DNA from 2 places in the Paenibacillus sp. BT-177 genome. Region 2 is predicted to be linked to the other one. Evidence: a T-box and tRNA genes for the amino acid it is inferred to sense, from the RefSeq annotation. Region 2 holds a T-box; the other holds one or more tRNA genes.
What was found. A T-box is a leader RNA that pairs with one kind of tRNA and senses whether it is charged. The one in region 2 lies ahead of argS (arginine--tRNA ligase), so its partner is inferred to be a tRNA-Arg.

Region 1: it encodes a tRNA-Arg, which carries the amino acid that the T-box ahead of argS (arginine--tRNA ligase) is inferred to sense. The anticodon was not compared.

The regions. Positions count from the first base shown of each region.
Region 1 covers NZ_JAOYTP010000010.1:161,239-169,359, reverse strand. Annotated here, with positions in the region: tRNA gene OIU26_RS22550 (tRNA-Ser) at 1-85, shown strand, start outside; tRNA gene OIU26_RS22545 (tRNA-Glu) at 105-176, shown strand; tRNA gene OIU26_RS22540 (tRNA-Val) at 186-261, shown strand; tRNA gene OIU26_RS22535 (tRNA-Met) at 291-364, shown strand; tRNA gene OIU26_RS22530 (tRNA-Asp) at 390-466, shown strand; tRNA gene OIU26_RS22525 (tRNA-Thr) at 480-555, shown strand; tRNA gene OIU26_RS22520 (tRNA-Tyr) at 560-645, shown strand; tRNA gene OIU26_RS22515 (tRNA-Gln) at 748-822, shown strand; tRNA gene OIU26_RS22510 (tRNA-Lys) at 827-902, shown strand; tRNA gene OIU26_RS22505 (tRNA-Leu) at 915-995, shown strand; tRNA gene OIU26_RS22500 (tRNA-Gly) at 1,006-1,080, shown strand; tRNA gene OIU26_RS22495 (tRNA-Arg) at 1,086-1,162, shown strand; tRNA gene OIU26_RS22490 (tRNA-Leu) at 1,175-1,254, shown strand; tRNA gene OIU26_RS22485 (tRNA-Pro) at 1,262-1,338, shown strand; tRNA gene OIU26_RS22480 (tRNA-Gly) at 1,346-1,416, shown strand; gene OIU26_RS22475 (glycosyl hydrolase) at 2,543-3,505, shown strand; gene OIU26_RS22470 (CcdC family protein) at 3,736-4,233, opposite strand; gene OIU26_RS22465 (disulfide oxidoreductase) at 4,398-4,874, opposite strand; gene OIU26_RS22460 (nitroreductase family protein) at 5,105-5,731, shown strand; gene mprF (bifunctional lysylphosphatidylglycerol flippase/synthetase MprF) at 5,837-8,121, opposite strand, start outside.
Region 2 covers NZ_JAOYTP010000004.1:169,845-177,965, reverse strand. Annotated here, with positions in the region: gene OIU26_RS14330 (NUDIX domain-containing protein) at 1-624, shown strand, start outside; gene OIU26_RS14325 (isochorismatase family cysteine hydrolase) at 692-1,258, shown strand; gene OIU26_RS14320 (nicotinate phosphoribosyltransferase) at 1,377-2,840, shown strand; gene OIU26_RS14315 (MogA/MoaB family molybdenum cofactor biosynthesis protein) at 2,907-3,422, opposite strand; gene OIU26_RS14310 (four-helix bundle copper-binding protein) at 3,687-4,016, shown strand; T-box leader at 4,094-4,352, shown strand; gene argS (arginine--tRNA ligase) at 4,412-6,136, shown strand; gene OIU26_RS14300 (S-layer homology domain-containing protein) at 6,414-7,382, shown strand; gene OIU26_RS14295 (ABC transporter ATP-binding protein) at 7,499-8,121, opposite strand, start outside.

The DNA of each region.
Region 1 (8,121 bases), on a different contig from region 2:
TGTCCGAGTTGGCCGAAGGAGCACGATTGGAAATCGTGTAGGCGCCAAAAGCGTCTCGAGGGTTCGAATCCCTCTCTCTCCGCCAGCTCTTATAATAGATATGTGGCCCGTTGGTCAAGGGGTTAAGACACCTCCCTTTCACGGAGGTAACAGGGGTTCGAATCCCCTACGGGTCATAGTAGTATGGAGGCTTAGCTCAGCTGGGAGAGCATCTGCCTTACAAGCAGAGGGTCGGGGGTTCGATCCCCTCAGCCTCCACCATTAATAATATTGAGAAGTACCTTCAATGTCGCGGGGTGGAGCAGTTCGGTAGCTCGTCGGGCTCATAACCCGAAGGTCGTAGGTTCAAATCCTGCCCCCGCAATTAATTTCCTGATGGAAATGCCTCTGGAACTGTGGTGTAGAGGCCTAACATGCCTGCCTGTCACGCAGGAGATCGCGGGTTCGAATCCCGTCAGTTCCGCCATTTAACTTAATATGCCGGTGTAGCTCAACTGGTAGAGCAACTGACTTGTAATCAGTAGGTTGGGGGTTCAAGTCCTCTCGCCGGCACCATTTTGGAGGATTAGCGAAGTGGCCAAACGCATCAGACTGTAAATCTGCTCCCTTACGGGTTCGGTGGTTCGAATCCATCATCCTCCACCAGTTTTATTATTATGGTGGTCGTGACAAATGGATTAACGTACCGAATTGTGGCTACGGCATTCGTGGGTCCAAGGCCCATTGATCGCCCTGTTAAATACATAATGGGGATTAGCCAAGCGGTAAGGCAACGGACTTTGACTCCGTCATGCATAGGTTCAAATCCTATATCCCCAGCCATTAAGAGCCATTAGCTCAGTTGGTAGAGCACCTGACTTTTAATCAGGGTGTCGAAGGTTCGAGTCCTTCATGGCTCACCATTATCATTGTATGCGCGTGTGGCGGAATTGGCAGACGCACTAGACTTAGGATCTAGCGTCTTTGACGTGGGGGTTCAAGTCCCTCCACGCGCATATTGTTTTTGCGGACGTGGCTCAGCGGTAGAGCATCGCCTTGCCAAGGCGAGGGTCGCGGGTTCGATTCCCGTCGTCCGCTCCATATTTGCGCCCTTAGCTCAGCTGGATAGAGCGTTTGACTACGAATCAAAAGGCCGGGAGTTCGAATCTCTCAGGGCGCGCCATTAATTTCATAAGCCGGTGTGGCGGAATTGGCAGACGCGCGCGACTCAAAATCGTGAGGGAAACCGTGGAGGTTCGAGTCCTCTCACCGGCATCTATTACGGGATGTAGCTCAGCTTGGTAGAGCACCTGGTTTGGGACCAGGGGGTCGCATGTTCAAATCGTGTCATCCCGACCATTTTTTTGCGGGTGTAGTTCAATGGTAGAACTCCAGCCTTCCAAGCTGGTAGCGTGGGTTCGATTCCCATCACCCGCTTTATATAGATGAAAAAAGAGACGGCTTATGCCATCTCTTTTTTTTGTACTTTTAAAAAATATCGTGTTCTAGTCAATAAAGCTCAAGAGTTAGAACATTATAGTCTAAATCGATGAGATTGCAATTGTTATACTTCATCGATTTACACAGACTGGTTACTCATCGTCCTTACTAAGCTAACATGCCCCGTTAGTTGCCCCACTATTTTAAAACTCCTTTTCTAATTCAAGTCGCTCGGAGCTCCAATCCCATAACTCGATAGCACGATTGTAGTTGTATGATTTCTCTGAAGATTTGATTTCTTTGGATCCGTCCCACTTTGAATAGAGTTGGTGAGTACAAGCTTTGTTAGACCATTTCCTGATTGTTTGGTTGTACGAATGCTGGAACGAAACGGAGTAATGGCATTACATTATTCCACATAAATTGCAGGAAGAAGAATAGGAAACTGGGGAATAATAGTTTCACCTCTAAAAACCGAATTTGGCCCAAAGGCCGAATATCGGTTTTTTTGTTTCATGAGTGCCAAGCCAACATTTTAAAGAAAATAAACGCTATGTTTTCAGAGTGATCAGTTTAGTTCTAATAGACGCTAGTGATCCACCGTTGCTAATTATTCTGCACGTGTGTTTATTCTCTAGACCTGCTGATAACAGGATACGTTAAGTGTGTGATTATGAATCTTCTACATAGTCCAAAAATAGCAATAATTTGAATCTGAATTCATAAGAGTGAAAGAAAAGTATTTCCTTTATTACACACTTAGTCTCTACCACACTTTGCGAAGGTTGTTTATTTATTGTTATACGAATTATTTTTTGATCTAATAGAACTATTTCAACCTTTTCCCTTGATGTCGATATAATTGAGGGTCACAAAAGTGTATTCTTTTAGGCAAATGGAGATCAACTCGCTAAAACGAAAAATATGTAGGTTGCGAATCAGAATTGTCTTATTGAACAGGAGGGGTGTACTAGAAAAAAGACTCATTACGAAACTCAGAATTGAGGAAAAACGGAGGTTATGTTATGGACAAAAAGAATGATAAAAGTTGCTGGATGAAGTGATTGACCATAAGTCTTGCGATTACAAGCAGCAAGGTATAAACATTAGGAGGATAATCAATATGAATTCATTCAAGAAAACGAAGAGCTTGATCAGCGCCCTGACCGGGGCTGCACTATTATTCTCACTACCAATAACGGCAGGCGCGGAGAGCAATATCAACTATACAGGCATGTTCCTGGGCTATGACGGAAGTGTAAACACCAGCCCTGTCTGGACCTACAACCCTGACATTGTCTCCTATGATCTGCTGAACTGGAACCAGGGGGGCACCGATGCAGCCTCCATTACCTCTAATAGCGCCTCTGCCATCCAAGACCTAGGAAAAATAGTCACCGTTTCCACCCACATGCCCAATCCCCAGGGTGGAAATGTAAACGCCCCGATGTCTGAGTCCGATTTTAATATCTTGGCCAATACAGACATTTCATCCATCAATTCGTCCAGCCCTGCATGGCTGCAAAATTATAAGGCCCAGGTTGACAATGTTGTGACCGGTCTGCAAAAGTTTAACTCATCCCCCGTTTACTACAGACCCTTCCATGAAATGAACGGAGGCTGGTTCTGGTGGGGAAACAAGAATACGACAGACTATAAGAACCTGTACGTCAATCTGTACAATTACATCGTGACGACCAATGGCATGTCCAGCGTCAATTTTGTCTATGCCCCAAATAAAGGAGCTAACGCGGCTGCTTATTACCCCGGCTCTAGCTATGTCACATGGATTGGCATCGATGCTTACAGCGATGATCCGTCCAATGACAATGAAATCAAGATGGCTTACAATGACATTAAAGGACTTGGCAAAACTTACGGCTTTTGCGAAATTGGACCAGCCGTGGGTGGCGACCATGTGGATCGCAACAATAATCAGCTCAAGGAATTCGATTATTCGCTTTGGAACAACGCCCTGAATGAAGTCTACACTGGAGCAAGCTTCTTTATCACCTGGGATGGCGCTTATGCTCCGCAGAATAACACAAACGGCAGCGTGCTGTTTACAAAGGAGAGCTCCCAGTAAGTGCCTAGCGCCCGGCGTCCAGGCAGCACGGCATCAAGGCGTTAATCCCAAGCTGACCGCAGAGCCTTGGGAGAGTGGGACGTTTTCAAGAACGACAACAAAAAGCACCACCTTAATGAATTGGCCCCTGATAGACTAAAAAGACCCAAAAGACACGACCTCCTGTTAGGAGAACGGGTCTTTTGGGTCTACGCAGCAACATGCGAGTATGCTCGTTAAATATCGGTTGGTCAGATGCGGACTTCCGTCTCGTCCGGAACGAACTGACGATATTGAAAATACATACGGAGCCGCCAGTGTAACAACGTCCCGAAGGCTAGTATGAAAAATAGCCCTGCTGTTTGCGGGATGGTAATGTAATGCTGAATAAATTCATGCAGCAGCAATCGGACGATCAGCAGGCTGATCAGGATAAAAAAGAAGGTGCGCGAGCGTTGCACGAAAACCAGCCCTTCTTGTAACTCAAATTTGGTGCTGCGGATCAACGGGTAGGAAAAAATAAACCAGCCGATCAGAAAAGCGCCCAGCGCCCAAAGCCAGGGAACCCGTACTTCTGGCACCACAAACATCATAAAGCCAGTGCTCATGCCGAGCGGAGGAATGATGATTTTTTTGGCATTAATCGGGCGATGACCTGTCTTCATACGGATGAAAATAGCCGATATAGCGATTAAGATCATACCGAAAGTTGCGCCATATTGCAGCAATGGGGTGCTGATATGAAACATGGACTGGCCCCCTCTATAAGGAATATAAGCGTTATTGGACAGACTGCAAACCTTTTACATTATAGCACATATGCAATGGATATATTTAGTTACAGTCTTTCCTCCGGCAAGCGGATTATACGCCTTTTGGTGGTAACCGGCCCTATAATCGGGTCTCTTTCATCTTATGCGAGTTCTTGTGCTTGTACCTCACCTGCGGCTGATTTTTTCTCTTGGCGCATGATATAAACCATCGCTGCAATAATAAGGATAAAAGCAATGAGTGCGAGAAACGGAATGGTGATGAAATCCAACCAGTTCAAATAATCCTGTTCACAGGACACTCTGCCGCAGGCCGTTGAAGTTTGTGTGGCAGCTTTGGCGGCTGCATGGATGCGCTGAATAATAAAATGATAGGCCGAAATCGCACCACCGATGACAGCTAATGGCATAACGTAAACACGTATTTTCGTATCGCCTCGAAAATATGCGATTCCGAGCAGAAGGGTCAGGGGATACATTGAAATGCGCTGAAACCAGCACAGCTTACAAGGCTCATACCCCAAGATTTCGCTGAGATACAGACTGCCCAATGTCGCCACACAAGCTACTACCCACGCGGCAAATAAAGCAATATCCGTTTTTTTAAACGATCCGATCATAGTAACGCTCCTTTTTAAATTCAAATGAGAACAGTATGAACTCATCGTGTCTTGTCCCATCGGCAGGCATTTGCCGATATGCATGTCTTTATCCGTATTGTACTGTATTTTGAGTGCGGGGTCATACTTAAACATATTGACATCATTCACTATCATTTTTATAATTGCAGTAGTTTGGGAAGTTAATAAAGATTCAAGATATATATTAAGAAATTAGGAGTGTGCCCAGAATGTCGAGCAGCCGGAAAAATGAAACCCTATCTGTTATTAGTGAAAGACACGCGGTAAAAAGCTATGTAAAGGATTTTAAAATGCCAGAGGAAGATCTGGAAGCTATCTTGACTGCTGCGGTAGAAGCTCCTTCCGCTTGGAACCTTCAACATTGGAAATTCCTTGTTATCGAAAGTGAAGCGGACAAACAAAAATTGCTGCCTATCGCCTACAACCAAGGTCAAGTAGCAGAGAGCTCTGTTACGATTGCCGTACTGGGTGATTTGGAAGCCAACCGCAATGCTGTCATTTATGATCAAGCAGTAGAAGCAGGCGCATTGCCAGCGGAAATCCGTGACGCATTGGTAGGTCAAATCAATGGTGCTTATCAAAACCCGCAGGTAGCTCGCGATGCAGCGATCCTGAACTCTGCTCTTGCAGCACAAAACATTATGCTGGCTGCTAAATCTTTGGGCTACGATACTTGCGCAATGGGCGGATTTATTCCAGCACAATTGATCGAGCAATTCAATATTCCAGCACGATACCTGCCAACCATGCTCATTAGTGTAGGTAAGGCACAAGTGCCAGCACGTCCATCAGGACGTTTCCCACTGTCTGACGTTGTTGTAAAAGGCAGCTTCTAAGAAGAATAGTGAATATAAAAGGGTGTTCCTGCAACCATTTGTGGTGGGGAACACCCTTTTTTACGTCGTTTTAAACTGTCAAAATCCTTTTGTATCGTACCTTGTTTAGTCCGAGCGTTTGGACACGAGATATACCAGCTCCAGCGTCAGGATCGGCAGAAAAACAGAAGCTGGATAGGCCAGATAGCGCGGCTCCCACTGCGGCTTGAATTTATCCTTAAAGCGTCGAAGTCCCTGGAAGCCGTAAAAATGCCCCCCGTATTGAAAAACGAGTCGAGCCAGCTTTTCCTCGCGCAATGCCTTTTCGCTTTGTCCTACCTGGGACAGCGGGGCCATGCCCAGGTTAAATGTCGTATATCCACTTTCCTTGGCCCACTCAATGACCCGTGTGAATAAGTAATCCATCGTTCCATTGGGTGTGTCGGGCAGGTGACGCATCAGGTCGATAGAGACCGTCTGCCCATGATCATAAGCTGGGGCCATCGTAGCGAAAGCAATGACCTTCCCTTCAGAGTCCTTCAGCAATGCAATTGGAGCCAACTGAAGGTAAGATTCTTTGAACCAGCCGAGAGAATATCCCTTCTCCTTGCGCCCATCCAGCCAAATATCCGAAATATGACGCATCTCCTCAATTAATGACGTCTCTAGAGGCGGCTGGACCATTTCGAATGAATAGCCTTCGCGGTCAAAGCGATTTTTGGCGCTGCGCAGCGCCTGATTGCTTTTGCCCGTTAGTGTAAAGGACTCCAGCGGCACGAGCGCTTCCTCGCCCAATTTAAAAAAGCGATAGCCGTTCTCGTGATAGATGGACAAATATTCCGGTGATGCTTGGTAAAATACAGCCGTCAATGCATATCGATCCGCGAACCGTTGGAATTCCTGAATGGCTTCACTCACACGTTCTTTTGGACCGAGAGGGTCACCTAATACAATCAGTTTGTCCCGGCTGCGAGCATAGGGGAGAACCACCTGTTCATCCTTGGTCCAATACAGATATTTATCGCCCAGAAAAAGCATATGAGAAACGAGGTTACCACCCTGTCGTTCCAAAAATTCCTTTAGCTTAACCAGCTCCTGTGCGTCGGGTAGATTGCTGATGCTACGCTGAGGACGAAGAAAGAAATACACCGTCAGGAATACCCATGCCAAAATCAAACTAAATACGGCTGTAACTCCGTAATCGCTGCGGTTCATAAAAAAGTCCAGATGGACCTTGGCATGTATATGACGCATAAATGGTGTATTGGAGCCTGCCCCGATCATAAAATAAGCGCCGGTTACGAGTAGAGATAATCCGCCCCATATTAAAATGTTGTGCCGATTCAGCGGCGCACTGACCCGATAAAACCGTGAACGCGAAATCCACAGCATTAATGCCACGAACAGCAGGAAAAAGGCTTCTTCAAAATCCAGACCTTTAGTGAAGGTGAAAATGGCTCCTGTCAGCAGCAGTATCAAGGTCAGCCGCAATGCTCTGCGAATACGCAGAGAGATTCCGTGGGACAGAACGACAAGCATAATTCCGATGATGACCGAGATTTCGTGCGATAAGCGCATAACGGGCAGGCTGAGCAAATGTTCAGCAAAACGGAGCCGATACAACAGACCAGGCGTAGCGGCCGACAACAGAAGCACCACGCCGGAGATGAGTACCAGTTTCCCAAGTGCCCATACCCCCAGATCGGCCAAAAACCGGAATTGACCAGGCCAGCCCCATACCTTCTGCCAGGCATTAAGGGAGTAATCCCAGCCTGTCTCAGCGAGCTGGCTCAAGCGCTCATTACGCGGAATCATTTCCAGCGCGGCTAATACCAAGCCGATGAGCCACGGAATGATGTAATAAAAGACGCGAAAGACCAGCAGCACAGCCAGCGCCCGGTCCGAGTTGGCTCCTGCCATTTGCAGCCCGAGCAGGGCGATAATATCGAATGCACCGACTCCTCCGGGTGCAAGACTGATTAACCCCGCAATTGCGGCTATTACATAAATACCGAACACAGCATGGAGCGGCAGCTCATGGAGCAAGTGCGAGCCGATCCATGCAAAGGTAAGACCAGCCAGCAGCCATTCCAGCAGAGAGGCGCCAATGGAGGCAGAGATGGTGAACCAGGAGAGCTGTCCTTCTCCCTTGTTGAACCATGTGGCATACCTTTTGGAGCGCTGCATGATCAGAAATAGAGGCAGGTAAAGTGCCATTCCCCATAGCGCCCAATGAAGCCATGGGTGAGCATCCAGCACAGGCTGCACCGGATACAGATGGACAATAGCACCCCAAGCTAGCAAAGATAGTCCGGTAATGACGACAGGCGAAAGAAATACGACTGCCGAGGTAATGACACCCAATGGCACACCGCTCTTTTTATACAGCACAGTGCGCAGTCCAGCTCCCG
Region 2 (8,121 bases):
CTCATCAAGCGCCGTAGTTGGCCGTTTGCAGGACGCTGGGCATTGCCTGGAGGATTTTGTCAAGAAGATGAATCCATATATGGAGCGGCCAAGCGGGAACTGTTAGAGGAAACCGGTGTAGACGGCGGACATCTGGAGTATTTGGGCGTATATAGTGGGCCAGGCCGTGATCCGCGTGGGTGGATCATATCGCATGCATTTTTTGCACTGGTAGAGGAATGGATGCTGGAGCAACGTCAGGCAGCTGATGATGCTTCTGAGGTCGGGTTATTTACGATCCGAGAAGCGTTGGAGGAATTGGAGCTGGCGTTCGATCACCGGGATATCATAGTTGATGCTTATCGCAAAATTCAGTTGCAGATGCTTCAGACAACGATAGCCAAGCAGTTTTTACCGCCACATTTTACACTGGGTGAATTGTATCAGGTGATTCAGAGCGTCGTACCGGATTTCGAAGAGCCGAATTTTATTCGCAAAATAACATCGACTCGTAGCAGACAGGGAATACTGGAAGAGGTGCGGGATGAGAATGGCAAACCGCTCAGTTCCAATCAGTATTCACAAAGACCGGCCCAGTTGTATCGCTTTAGTGATAGAGTACCGCGTTTATCTATCTATACGTAACTTTTATTGGAATAGGTCACGCATAGAGCGTACAACCTCACTTTGATGATAAGGAGCTGACTGTACGATGAAGGCACTGATTGTTATTGATTACACGAAAGATTTTGTGGACGGTAGTCTGCCTGTGGGGCAACCTGCAATTGAGCTAGATGAACGGATCACAGCTATTACGCAGGCCTACGTGGATCAAGGGGACTTTGTTGTCATGGCTGTGGATTTACATGAGGAGAACGACCTCTATCACCCGGAGAGTAAGCTGTTTCCTCCACATAATATACGTGGAACCAACGGACGACAATTGTATGGTAAACTCCATAGCCTTTATAAGCAACAAAGTGATCGTATCTATTGGTTGGATAAAACACGGTACAGTGCTTTTGCTGGTACGGATCTGGAACTCAGGTTGCGCGAACGCGGGATTCTGGAAGTTCATTTGATTGGTGTGTGTACAGATATATGTGTGCTGCATACAGCTGTAGATGCTTACAACAAAGGTTTTGCTATTACCGTATACAAGGACGCTGTGGCGAGCTTTAATCAGGCGGGACATGATTGGGCTTTGGGCCATTTTGAGGGAAGTCTTGGAGCCACGGTGCGGTCGGCTGAAGATACGCTTTTGCTCCAGAAGATGTAAAATAACTGAACGATTGTGCACCAATGTCCGATAACAATTAGAGCCGGATATTGCTGAATCTGGGCAGATAAGACGGTATGCCGTCACCAATCCAGGGACAGTCAGAGAGGATGATACGATGAAGTCAACGAGCCTCGCATTACATACAGATAAATATCAGATAAATATGATGTACGCCCATTGGGTGAACGGAAGTCACCAACGTAAAGCTGTGTTCGAGGCGTATTTTCGTAAGCTTCCTTTTGGCAATGGATATGCCGTGTTTGCTGGTCTGGAACGCATTGTGAATTACATTTCAAACTTGCGGTTTACAGAAGAGGACATTCGCTATCTGTCAGAGCAGGAGGAAAAGTACGATCCCATGTTCATGGAGGCATTGCGCCAGTTTAAGTTTGGCGGAACGGTCCACTCGATGAAGGAAGGAGCGCTTGTTTTTCCGAATGAGCCTCTGGTACGCGTTGAAGGAACCATTATGGAAACGCAGCTTGTCGAGACGGCATTGTTGAATTTTATGAATTACCAGACACTCATTGCGACAAAAGCATCACGTATCAAACAGGTGGCAAGTGACGATACACTGCTCGAATTTGGCACACGACGTGCGCAGGAGGCAGATGCAGCTATTTGGGGAGCACGTGCTGCTTATGTTGCAGGTTTCGATGCGACTTCTAATATGCTGGCAGGCGAACACTTTGGGATTCCGACAAAAGGGACACATGCCCATTCATGGGTACAAACCTTTATGACGGAGCAAGAGGCGTTCGACGTGTATGCGAAGGTTTTGCCAGATCAGGTTACGCTACTGGTAGATACGTTTGACACGCTGGAGAGCGGTGTTCCCCATGCGATTCGGACAGCAAAGATGCTGGAGAGTCAAGGAAAGCGTATGAATGCCATCCGTTTGGATAGCGGTGATTTGGCTTATCTATCTATTCAGGCACGGGAAATGCTGGATGCTGAAGGTTTGGATTACGTACAAATTGTAGCTTCCAACGATTTGGATGAGAATACGATTTTCAATCTAAAAGCCCAAGGGGCACGTATTGATGTGTGGGGTGTAGGAACACAGCTGATTACAGCTTCAGATCAACCTTCACTGGGTGGAGTGTACAAGCTGGTTGAGCGGGAAGTGGACGGTGAAATGCTGCCGACGATTAAAATCTCGGGTAACCCGGAAAAAGTATCTACACCAGGCAAAAAGGATGTATACCGTATTGTGGATAAGAAGAAAGGGAGAGCTGTAGCTGATTACATTTCTTTCCCGGATGAAGAACGTCCGCGTAATGGTAAGCGCCTGAAGCTGTTTAACCCTTTGCATCCATATATGAAGAAGTATGTAGAAAATTACGAAGCTGTACCGATGCTTGAACCTATTTTTGTAAATGGGCAGAAGGTATACGAGCTTCCTGAACTGGATGAAATTCGTGCCTATCATGCATCACAGTTGAAACTGTTTTGGCCAGAATATTTGCGGAAGCTGAACCCTGAAATTTATCGCGTAAATCTTAGTGAGAAGGTATGGGAGCTGAAGCAAAAGCTGATTGACAGCTACATGCAGCCCGAAGTTGAAGAAAAGGAATAATGTGAAGAGGCACCTCATCCATGTATGGGGTGCCTTTTTTGTATCTGCACATGTGTAAATAGGAGCTTATTTATAAATTTCTCTCATCACATGACGCAGCTCAGGGACAATAATGCGTTCCATTGCCAAACGAACGGCTCCGCGGGAGCCAGGCATAGAAAACACAGCTGTCTGGCCCACAGTGCCCGCTACAGCCCGACTTAATATAGCTGCTGATCCAATGTCCTCAGCAAAGCTTAAGTAACGGAAGATTTCTCCAAACCCAGGTAGTTCCTTATCCAGTAGAGAGGAGACGGCTTCATATGTAGTATCACGCGGAGAGATGCCAGTACCACCTGTTAAAAGTACAGCCTCGATGTCCTCATGTGCCGCAGCTTCGGCTACCAACTGCCGGATTCCTTCATAGTCGTCCTTGACGATAACATATCGTACAACCTTGTACCCATTCGTTTTTAGTAGTTCCTTGAGCAGTCGTCCCCCAGTATCGGTTTCCATGGTACGTGTATCCGAGACGGTTACGACCATGCAGTTAACCTGCTGCGGAGATTCCTGTCGGTGCTCCTCTACAGATGTTATATTCATTACAATGTTCACTCCTTGATCAGTGGTTAAGCATACTCTTTTTTTACAATAGAGGAATGACAGACTGGATGCAAGTCAGAAACGAAGGCTAAAAAGGTTATGTGATTAATATCCTTGCGCTTGCACCTTGGAATATAGTACACTTCCTTACATAAGTCGGGATTTTCTGGGTATATTTTGTTGAAAGCGCGAACATCAAATGATTAATTTCAAGGTTCAGCGGGTAATAGTACAGCAGGATCAACAACTAGGAGGTAATGTATTATGAATCATTCATACCAAAAATGCGTAGATGCTTGCCTGGAATGTATGAACGCTTGCAATGTATGCTATGTAGCAAGTTTGAAGGAATATGATTTAGCTATGCTGCGTGAATGTATTCGAGTGAGCAGGGAATGCGCAGAGATATGTGGGTTTGCTGCTCAAATGTTGCAGCGCGGAACGGATTTTGCCGAGGAAATCTGTGAGCTATGTGCCAAAGCCTGTGAGGTATGTGCTGCTGAATGCAGCAAGCATTCCCATAATCATTGCAAACATTGTGCAGAAGCCTGCCGTCATTGTGTTGAAGCCTGTCGCGAATTGGTGGCAGTGTAATTACATATACAGAACTAGTCTCTGAAGAGGGAATAAAAGGTTGCTTTCTACTAAATAGGTTTGTATAATGGTGGGAATTAACGTCAAGGAACGGGAGAGTAGCAACGGAACCGTATCATTACAGCGAGCCGGAAGAGGTGGAAGCCGGTATGAAATCCGATGTGAAGCGCACCCGGGAGACGGTTGATCCAACGATAAAAGCTTCTAGTAGATCAGCCCGGCAGACACCGTTATTTGTCAATGGAGTGAAATCGCGATTTTGTGTAAGCTAGCTTTAGCTATACAACCGATTTACGAAGAGTGGTACCGCGGGATATCGAAGTTCTCGTCTCTTGATTATTTCAAGAGGCGAGGGCTTTTTTTGTTAGATCTTATAAAAAGAAGGAGAGAGGAACATGTTGTTGATGATTGCTACCCAAGCTATTGTAGCTCATACGGGCTTGGAGGAGAAAGAAGTTTTATCTTTATTCGAGGTGCCTCCGCAGCCTGAATGGGGAGATGTGGCGTTTCCCTGTTTTGTGCTGGCTAAAAAATTCCGAAAGTCTCCACAGCATATTGCAATGGAATTGGCAGAGCTAGTAAGCCATGAAGCGGGTCTAACTGCTTCAGCATCGGGTGCCTATGTAAATATTACATTGGATCGATCTGTTCATATTCCATCGATGCTTGCTGAATTGAGCAAGGCTGAGTTTCTCAAGCCCAATATCGGATATGGACAGCGAGTAGTGATTGATATGTCGTCGCCTAATATTGCCAAACCATTTGGTATTGGTCATCTTCGCTCTACTGTTATTGGTGCCGCCTTGTATCGCATACTTGGTGAAACTGGATATGTGCCGATTAGTGTGAATCATCTAGGGGATTGGGGGACACAATTTGGCAAGCAAATTGCGGCCTATAAAAGATGGGGCAATGAGGAGCAGCTACAACATGATCCGATCGGGGAATCGTTGAAGCTATATGTCCGTTTTCATCAGGAGGCCGAGCATGATCCGTCTTTGGAGGATGAAGGCCGCGAGTGGTTCCGACGTTTGGAGCAAGGGGATACTGAAGCTCAACAACTGTGGGAGTTTTTTGTTGAAGTCAGTCTGGGAGAATTTGACCGTATGTACCAACGTCTTAACATTTCGTTTGACCATGTGTTGGGGGAAAGTTTTTACAATGATAAGATGCAGGCAGTTGTTGCCCAATTAAGAGCAAAAGGACTGCTGGAAGAAAGTGATGGAGCACTTGTGGTTCCTCTGGAAGACGAGCAACTGCCGCCGTGTCTTATTTTGAAAAAAGATGGGACTACCATTTATCCCACCCGTGATCTGGCAACAGCGATTTATCGTCATGAAGTGATGAAGGCTGATCGCCTGCTGTACGTCGTTGGCGGGGAACAGAAGTTACATTTCCAACAGGTATTTGCGGTGCTGAAGCATGCAGGGGAGACATGGGCAGATCAATGTGAGCATGTACCGTTTGGTTTAATGCGGTTTGCAGGCAAAAAAATGTCCACAAGACGCGGCAAGGTGGTGAAACTGGAGGAAGTGCTGGATGAAGCTGTAGCGCGTGCTCAAGCCATCATTACGGAGAAAAATCCCAATTTGCTGGAGCAACAGGCAATAGCTGAAGACGTTGGCATCGGAGCGATTATTTTTGGCGATTTAAAAAATAACCGTCTGAATGAAGTGGATTTTTCGTTAGAGGAGGCACTGACCTTTGAAGGTGAGACTGGCCCTTATGTGCAGTATACTCATGCGCGCATACGCAGTCTTTTGGAGAAAGCTCACGCCCGCTCTGATGTTGATTCTAATTCCAGTGACAACGTCCTTGCCCAAGACGGGCATTCTCCTGATTTGAATATCGTTTCAGATGAAATGCTGGGTGACGCAGGCTGGGCGCTGCTTAAGCAGTTGGATCGCTATCACGGGCAGCTAATACGTGCTGCTAGGCAACTGGAACCTTCGGTTATTGCGAGATTTGCATTAGATACAGCACAAGCGTTCAACCGTTTTTATGCTAAGGAAAGGATTGTCGATGGTGGACAGTGGCGCATTCAGTTGGCGGAACAGACTGCGGATATGCTGGCAAGTACACTGCGACTTCTTGGACTGAAAGCCCCTAACCGGATGTAAACTACCACAAGTGAGTATTTTTGTTAGGTACACTGCTTGATTTTGCTAGCTAAATTACTGCGAGTCAGCTCTTTTTCTCTAAAAGGTGCTACAAAAGGAAAACTGTCATAGACACTTTTGGATTTGCATGGAGATGGTGAGCAGAAAAGAGCAAGACGGGTTACACTATTCGCAGGGTATTCCATTGTTTTGCAACCAATTTGTGCATATTTGAAACATTTGATGGTTTTATTGCGTCCGTAAGTATAGAAGCAAAGTAAACATGGAGGTGTATCTCATGATTAAACATAAAAGCGTGGCAGCTGCGCTGCTTGTCGTCTGTTCATTGGCTGTGGCTACGTCGGCTTCTGCTTTTCGAGATATAAAGGGAGCTGAGCAGGAGAAGATCGTAAGTTCACTTCAGAACAAAGGAATTATTCAAGGGATAACCAAGGATAAGTTTGCACCAGATCAAACACTCACGTATGCACAAGGAGTACACTTGGTTGTTCGTGCGATGGATCTTCAGGTTATGCCTGATTTCACCACGGGCTCCTTTGCAAACATTCCGGCTTCCGCATGGTATGCCGATTCCTATCGGATTGCAGTCCAGCACCAAATCCCTCTGTCACCGGATATTGATCCGAGCACCCGTATGACAAGGGAACAATTCGCGAATATTCTTTACAAAGCCGTGAGTGCAACAGGTGAATATCCTACGGTCCGTATGTTCATTAATGTAGCAGATGGCAAAAAATTAGACCAAGAGTCGAACGAAGCAGTGCAATTTCTCCTGTTGACCAAAATTGCAAAATTGGACAAAGAAAGCAACTTTAACCCGGATCGTAAAGTAACACGGATGGAGGCAGCAGAAATGGTCTACCATGCATCCGAGTTTGTACAAAGTCATAAACCGGTGCAAGCCACTCCGGAAAATCCAGCTGAGCCTGTAGATCCGGTTCAACAAACCAATATTAGTATGAGCATAGAGAAGGCGAATGGCCAACAGAACAAAGTGACCATCACCCGTCTGCAGGCACCTAATCCAGGTTACGGCATTGAAGTGGATCACATCGACTACGTAGATGATACGAATGCAGTCATTTACTACAAGCTGACTAGTCCAAAACCGGGGGAAATGAATATTCAAGTCATTACGGATACCCACACCAGTACATTGGTAGACAGTAAGTATAAGGTTACGCTCAAAGCAGTCGATGGAACCGTGCTTCCGCCCACAGGAACAGGCACGTCTGTAGCTAAATAAAACTTTAAGCCATATGTCAATATATAAAATAAAGCCAGCGAGTTCCCCCCATAAGAATGGAGACCGCTGGCTTTTTCTTGCTAAATGTTAATTGTAAGCCCAAGCTCTAGTATTATTTAAGCTTTAAATGCGACTTTGCCTGTAAGCAAGTCATTTTGCACAGGATGTGTAGCTGAGGAAGACGCAGATTCTGCTGCAACCGTTCCTGACTGGAGTTGATACATTTGGAAGTAACGTCCGCCTTGGGCCATAAGCTCGTCATGGCTACCCCGTTCAACAATTTCACCTCGATGCAGCACCAAAATTTGGTCTGCACTACGAATGGTGGACAAACGGTGGGCAATGATAAAGGTCGTACGTCCCTTTTTGAGCACCTCAAGAGCAGATTGGATGAGTGCTTCCGTTTCGGTATCAATGTTGGCGGTAGCTTCATCCAGAATTAAAATGGCAGGATCAAAGGCTAACGCGCGAGCAAACGAAATAAGCTGGCGTTGCCCGGCGGATAAGGTACTGCCTTTTTCAATAACAGGCTCATCAAATCCTTGGGGCAAATGGGCTAACAGTTTATCGGCTCCAACGTCATGCAGCGCTTTATTTACCTGCTCTCTTGTAATTCTGCTGTCTCCGAGACTGACATTAGAGGCTACCGTGCCTGTGAACAAATATGGATCTTGAAGAACAATACCCATATGATGGCGAAGCCATTGCTTAGGAATATTTTTGACAGGCGTTCCGTCAA